Regions from separate parts of the Actinomadura kijaniata genome, predicted to be linked through region 2. Evidence: riboswitches for the same ligand, from Rfam matches in the RefSeq annotation. Region 2 holds a riboswitch; the other holds the start of a gene.
The links. A riboswitch is a leader RNA that binds a small molecule or an ion and turns the genes downstream of it on or off. The one in region 2 is predicted to bind cyclic di-AMP.
Positions count from the first base shown of each region.

Region 1: it holds a riboswitch for cyclic di-AMP, as region 2 does, so the genes downstream of both, HNR61_RS37115 (C40 family peptidase) here and HNR61_RS08175 (VldE C-terminal domain-containing protein) in region 2, are expected to answer to the same signal.

Region 1 is NZ_JACJIA010000013.1:134,662-138,056, reverse strand. It holds gene HNR61_RS37125 (NYN domain-containing protein) at 1-129, shown strand, start outside; gene HNR61_RS37120 (C40 family peptidase) at 348-1,343, shown strand; cyclic di-AMP (ydaO/yuaA leader) riboswitch at 1,794-1,993, shown strand; gene HNR61_RS37115 (C40 family peptidase) at 2,040-2,546, shown strand; cyclic di-AMP (ydaO/yuaA leader) riboswitch at 2,681-2,821, shown strand; gene HNR61_RS37110 (CHAP domain-containing protein) at 2,832-3,395, shown strand, end outside.
Region 2 is NZ_JACJIA010000002.1:219,738-223,132, forward strand. It holds gene HNR61_RS08165 (serine/threonine-protein kinase) at 1-11, shown strand, start outside; gene HNR61_RS08170 (S8 family peptidase) at 214-1,410, shown strand; cyclic di-AMP (ydaO/yuaA leader) riboswitch at 1,575-1,755, shown strand; gene HNR61_RS08175 (VldE C-terminal domain-containing protein) at 1,759-2,724, shown strand; gene HNR61_RS08180 (PhoX family protein) at 2,873-3,395, shown strand, end outside.

The sequences.
Region 1 (3,395 bases), on a different contig from region 2:
CGGGCCGAGCCGCCCGGCCGGGCCGTGGTGGTGGTCTCCAGCGACCGCGAGGTGGCCGACGCGGCACGGCGGGCCGGGGCCAGGCCCGCGCCCTCCACGCTGCTGCTGCGGCGGCTGGGGCGCTCCTGACCGTGACGCCCGGCCCACCCGGGCCCGGCGGCGTGTGGCGTTCGCCATACCGCGGCCTCCCTGACCTCCGTGGCTCCCGCGAACTGTGATGATCCGGTCACCTTGAGTGGACAAAGTGAGCTTAAGGTCAGCGAATACCATCGTTTCAGTTGTGGCGCATGATCGCCCTCGCTAGTGTCGTCCGCTGACATCGTTGGACGAGAGGGGCGAACCGGACTGTGGCCAAGGACTTCAAGGCCGGCGCCCCGCGCTGGATGGCGGCGGTTGCCTGCCTGACCGTGACGGCGACGCTGACGACTCCCGTCGCGGTCGCGCACGCAGCTCCCAAGCCCAGCGCGGCGGAAGCAGAGAAGAAACTCGAGAAGCTCAACGAGAAGGTCGAGGACCTGGTCGAGAAGTACAACCAGGTTTCCGAGGACCTCAAGAAGGCCAAGCGCAAGCTCGCCGAGGCCAAGAAGGCCGGTGCCAGCGAGCTGAAGGCCTTCGACCGGCAGCGCGCCCGGATCGCCGAGATGGCGAACAACGCCTACAAGAAGGGCGACACGGGCGACGTGGCGGGCTTCGTCGGCACCGGCGACCCGCAGGCCGTGCTGGACCAGACGGCGGTCTTCACCCACCTGCAGCGCAACCGCAGCGACGACCTCGGCCAGTTCCTGGAGACCGCGCAGCGGCTGCGCCGCGAGCAGGCCCAGGCGCAGGCCGCCTACGACGAGGTCAAGAAGAAGGCCGACGAGCTCAAGAAGCAGAAGGCCGAGGTCGAGAAGAACGTCGCCGCGCAGAAGAAGCTGCTGCGCAAGCTGGGCCTGAAGGAGGAGAAGCCCCGCTCCGGTGGCGGCGGCTCCTACAACGGCCCGGCCAGCGGCTCGGCCCGCGCGGCGCTCAACTTCGCCTACGCCCAGCTCGGCAAGCCCTACGTGTGGGGCGGCACCGGCCCGGGCGGCTACGACTGCTCGGGTCTGACCATGAAGGCCTGGGCGGCCGCGGGCGTCAACATCACCCGCACCACCAACTCCCAGTGGGCCGCGACCCGGCACATCGACAAGAGCCAGTTGCGGCCCGGTGACCTGGTGTTCTTCCGCAACCTGGGGCACGTCGGCATGTTCGTCGGCGGCGGCAAGATGATCCACGCGCCGCGTACCGGCAAGAACGTCGAAGTGGTCGACATCACATCCGGCTACTACGCGCAGACCTACTACGGCGCGAGCCGCCCGTAACGCCGCATCCCCTGTCGGCACGGGCTTTTGCTCACAACGGACCAGGCTTGACCTGGTCCGTTGTCATTTTTGCCGGGCATTTGCCATCACGTGGACCTTTGATACCTTGTGGGCACCTGAGGCACCTTCCAGGTGTCTCTCCCCGCACGTCGTCCCCCAGACGACGGACAACCCCCGGACGGCACGTCCCACGTGTCGCCACCCGCCCGGCGTCGTCCAGACGTCGCGGCCGTCTCCCAGGGAGACCTTCGGCCGGCCCGGCCGCACCGTGCGCACGCGAACCGGCGTGCATGGCGCTGAGAGCGCGCCACGGCGGACCATGAGGGCCCAGGCCACCGGCGGTTCACCGGTCCGCATGACCGGCCGCCCTGCCCATGACAACCAAGCCGCGCGTTCACGCGGGACGACAGGGTCCCGTGCCTCCGGCTGGCTTCACCACGCCTTTCGAACGCGTCGGCAACGCCGAATCCGCCTGTGCGCGGAACCGGGGACCCACTTGGGTCACGGTCCCGGACATCGCTTCCGGAACCGCCTCGACCCCGGGGTGAATCGGCGCGGCCTCCCGATCACGCATCGGCCCGCCTCGCCGTAGGGCGACTTCCAAGCCCGAACCCGTCAGCTAACCCGGTAGGCGTCTGGAAGAAGGAGCAACCCCTGCCCAGCAACGCTGCCAGCAGCATTTCCCGCCGGACCCGCATGGCGGGCGGCCTCGTGGCCGCCACCGCCGTCCTGACCCCCGCGATCGCCGTCGCCGGGACCTCCTCGGCCAGCGCCGCCACCCCCGTGGCCAAGGTCGTGCAGCAGGCCAAGACGAAGTCCTGGGCCGAGCGCCAGAAGCTCGCCCAGAAGGCCCTGCGCGCCGCCGCCTCCAAGAAGGGCAAGCCCTACCGCTGGGGCGCCTCGGGCCCCAACGCCTTCGACTGCTCCGGACTGGTGCAGTGGTCCTACAAGAAGGCCGGGGTCGCCCTGCCCCGCGTGACCGGATCGCAGTACTCCGCCGTCAAGAACAAGATCTCCTGGAAGAACCTCGCCCCCGGCGACCTGGTCTTCTTCAACGGCAAGCGGCACGTGGGCCTGGTCTACAAGAAGACCGGCAACACCCTCCACATGATCCACTCCCCGCACAGCGGGAGCTCGGTGAAGGTCGTCAAGCTGGACGGCTACCGCAAGCGGACCTTCGCCGGCGCCGTCCGTCCCTACTGACGGCGCCTCCTCACACCACGGGCGTGACCGCCGACCCCGTCTCCCATCCTCCCGGCGGTCACGCCCCTTCCCCCCTCCTTCTCCTCATCGAGGAGCCACCCGTAGTCACGGGCGCGCACGCGCCCACCGCCGAGTTCGCCGTTGCGCCCTGTCCGGGCGCGCGAAGCCGGGGACCCAATCTCCCCTGGGGTGAATCGGCCGCCACGACGCGGCCGTAGGGCAGCTTCCACGCCCGAACCCGTCAGCTAACCCGGTAGGCGGTATGGAAGCCAAGGAGTCACCTTCGTGTCAGGCAAGCACCGCAAGCCCAGCCCGCTCGGGATCGCCGTCCGCACCGGCGGCACCCTCGCCGTCGGCGCCGCCGTGATCGGCACCGCCGCCGCCACCGCCTCCGCCTCGGTCCCGATGCCGGGCAAGGACGCCCCCCGCAGCGGCGCGCTGGCCGCCATCGCCGCCGCCAAGCCCGCCGCCCAGCCGGTCGTCAAGGCCGCCGCCGCCCCGCCGCAGCAGCCCCAGCAGCGGGTCCAGCAGCCGGCCCAGAAGCCCGCGCAGCAGGCCAAGCCCGCCCAGAAGCCCCAGCAGGCCAAGAAGCGGCCCACCGCCGCCGACGCGATCAAGATCGCCGAGTCCCAGGTCGGGATCAAGGAGAACGGCGCGGGCGAGACCAAGTTCCAGGACTGGTACAAGAAGACCGAGCGCGCCAAGGAGACCGTCAAGCGCGACGGCGGCTCCCTGGACGGCTACACCGACGCCCAGTGGTGCGCCATGTTCGTCTCCTGGGTCGGCGACCAGCTCGGGTTCACCGACCAGATGGGCGCCGACGCCTGGACGATCGCGCACGCCAACTGG
Region 2 (3,395 bases):
GCAAGACCTGACCCCTCCGTCCCCGCCGTCCCACCGGTTCCGTGTGAGTTCGGTCACACCGCGTCCCGCCACCTTGGGTCCGTTTTGCGGTTATTAAGCGAAACCCGCCGGTTAAGCCCGCAATAGATCCATTAAGGTGCCTCCAGCGAGTTCTTCGATCTCTGCTGCGGGACGCCCGCCGGGCGGGCCCGCGCGACTGAAGGAGACCCCCCTTTGCGCGTTGCTCCCCGAAGGGCGCTGCTCGTCGGCGCCGTCGCCACCGCCGTCGGAGCGGTCGCCACGGTGCCCGTGCTGGCCGCGCCCGACAGCGACCCCGTCCCGGTCCAGACGACCGCCGCGGGGAACAGCCCGGAGATCCCCGGCAAGTACATCGTCACGGTGAAGGACGGCGCGTCCCTGGACGGCCCCATCGGGCAGGTCCGGTCGGCGTCGCGCGCCAAGCCCCGGATCGAGAAGCTGAGCGGCGCGCTCAACGGCTTCGCCGCCAAGCTGGACGCCGGGCAGCTCAACGCGCTGCGCAACGACCGCCGCGTCGAGGCGATCGAGCCCGACCGCGTGGTCAAGGCGCTCACCACCCAGAAGGCCCCGCTGCCGTGGGGCCTGGACCGCATCGACCAGCGCGGCGAGAAGCTGTCCAAGACCTACACCTACCGGTCCACCGGCAAGGGGGTCACCGCCTACGTCATCGACGACGGCATCGACGTCCGCCACCCCGACTTCGGCGGGCGCGCCAAGGCCGCCTGGACCGCCCCGGCCCTCAAGGACGAGCCGCCGAGCTGCATGTCCCACGGCACCCACGTGGCGGGCACCATCGGGTCCAAGACCTACGGCGTCGCCAAGGGCGTCCAGCTCCGCGCGGTCAAGGTGCTCGACTGCGAGGGCAACGGCGAGCTGTCCGACGTCATCGCCGGGCTCAACTGGGTCCGCCTGAACGCCGCCAAGCCCGCCGTCGCCAACATGTCGCTCGGCGTGGAGGCGGTCTCCCCCGCCCTGAACAAGGCCGCCGACAACCTGGCCAAGGCCGGCGTGTTCGTCTCGGTCGCGGCGGGCAACGAGGGCAACGACGCCTGCCAGTCCTCGCCCGCCTCGGCGAGCCGCGTGATGGCGGTCGGCGCGTCCACCAAGTACGACAACCGCGCCACCTTCTCCGACCACGGCCGCTGCGTGGACGTCTTCGCGCCCGGCTACGGCGTGTACTCGACGCTCCCGAACGGCCGCCGCGGCGGCGACACCGGCACGTCGATGGCCTCCCCGCACGCCGCCGGGGTCGCCGCGCTGTACCTGGGCACCCGCAAGACCGCCTCGTCCGACACGGTGTTCAAGTGGATCATCGGCAACTCCACCCCGAACGCTCTCGGGCGAATCCCGCGCGGCACTCCCAACAGACTGCTCTACAAGAGCAATCTGTGAGTCCGCTCACGTAAGATGGCCCGGCTCCCACCAGGGAGCCGGGCTCACGGGCATCCGGGCCTCCCCATCGGCCAGCGGGGTTTAATCTTGGCGAGGCGACGGATGTCTCGTTGCCGTTCGTTGACTTTCGGTCGGTCGCGTCTCCCGGAGCGCCGGGGCGGGCCGGCCGGATCGAGCCGAGTCCCGAGGCCCATGCCCGGGAGCCGGGGACCCATTCGCCGGGGACGGACCGCGGACGACGCGGGCCGTCCCCGGCCGGGGTGAACTCACCGCCCGGGCGGTGACAGGGCGGCCTCCGCGCCCGAACCCGTCAGCTAACCCGGTAGGCGACCGAGGAGAGGAGACGACGTGGAGACCCCCACCTCCACCGGCCCGCATACCGGCCGGCGCACGGGTCGGCCCGGTCGGCGCGCCGCCTTGGCCCTCGCGGCCCTCGCCGGAGCCGTGCCGATGCTGGCCGGTGCCACCGCGACCGCCCCGCCGGCGGTGGCCGAGCCGGGTGACAACGCCCGCTTCCGGCAGCTCAACAAGCAGGTCGACCAGCTGGAGAGGTCGCTCGGCGGCGACCTGGCCAAGCTGCGGGACGTGCAGTTCGACGCCAACCGGGCGATCCAGCGGGCCAAGGACCTGCGCGCCGAGCTGGACGCGTCCCGGAACCTGGTCGCCGAGCTGGCCGCCAACCAGTACATGACCGGCGGCGGCGACCCGACCGTCCAGGTCCTCACCGCCGGCGACCCCTCCAACGTGCTGGCCGCGATGAGCCTGTCCACGCACCTGGCGCAGAACAAGTCGGCCAAGGTCCAGCAGATCCAGCAGCTCGTCGTCGACCAGGAGAAGGCCAAGCAGGAGGCCGACAGGAAGATCCAGGAGCTGGAGAAGGAGATCGCGGACCTGCGGTCGCAGAAGAGGCGCATCCAGTCCCTGATGAAGAAGTTCAAGCCGCAGTCGCCGGCCTTCGGCCTGGGCGGCATCACCCCGCGCATGAAGCAGGTCAAGGACGAGCTCGACCGGGAGACCGGTCCGTTCCCGCAGATCGGCTGCGTGCGCACCACCGGCGACCCCCAGGACCACGCCCGCGGCATGGCCTGCGACTTCATGGTGACCACCGGCGGCCAGATGGCGACCGGCGCGGCCCAGTCGCTCGGCGACCGCGCCGCCGCCTACGCCATCGCCCACGGCCGCAGGCTCGGCATCAACTACGTGATCTGGCGGCAGCGCATCTACTCGATGCACAGCCCCGGCTGGCGCTCCATGAGCAACCGCGGCGGCGTGACCGCGAACCACTACGACCACGTCCACATCTCGGTCTACTAGACCGGCCCCGGCGCGCGGCCCCTGGTGGACCTCTCCCGGCTCCACCAGGGGCTTTTGCCGTTTCTGCCCCTTCCGTTCACCTGGCGTTGACCGAACGCATCCCTGGGCTCCCTAGCGTTTCCGCGAATCGGTTCATCTAGGAGGATTCGTGGCAGAACGCCAGGTCAGGCGCGCGCTCCCGCTTCTGTCGGTCCCGCGCCACGGCGGACGCGACGCGCTCACGTGCAAGTACCGTTGCGGCAACGCCTGCGACCACCCGGTGCCCAACACCAGCGGCAACGCCTACTTCGGCGACATCCTGGCCGACCATCTGTCGCGGCGCGGGATGCTGCGGGCGGGCGCGCTCGGCGCGCTGGTGGTCGGCGCGGGAGCCGCCGCCTCCGCCGCCCCCGCGTACGCCGCGCCCGCCGCCCCGGCGGCCCCGGCCCGGCCCGGCGGTGGCGGGCACCGGCTGCGCTTCACCCCGGTCGCGCCCAACCAGGACGACAAGGTCACCGTGCCCGACGGGTACGAGGCGTCGGTCGTGGTGGGCTGGGGCGACCCCGTGCTGCCGGGCGCGCCGAAGTTCGACTTCGACCGGCAGACGCCCGAGGCGCAGGCCAGGCAGTTCGGCTACAACTGCGACTACGTGACGTTCTTCCCGATGGGCCGCGACCGCGCGCTGCTGTGGG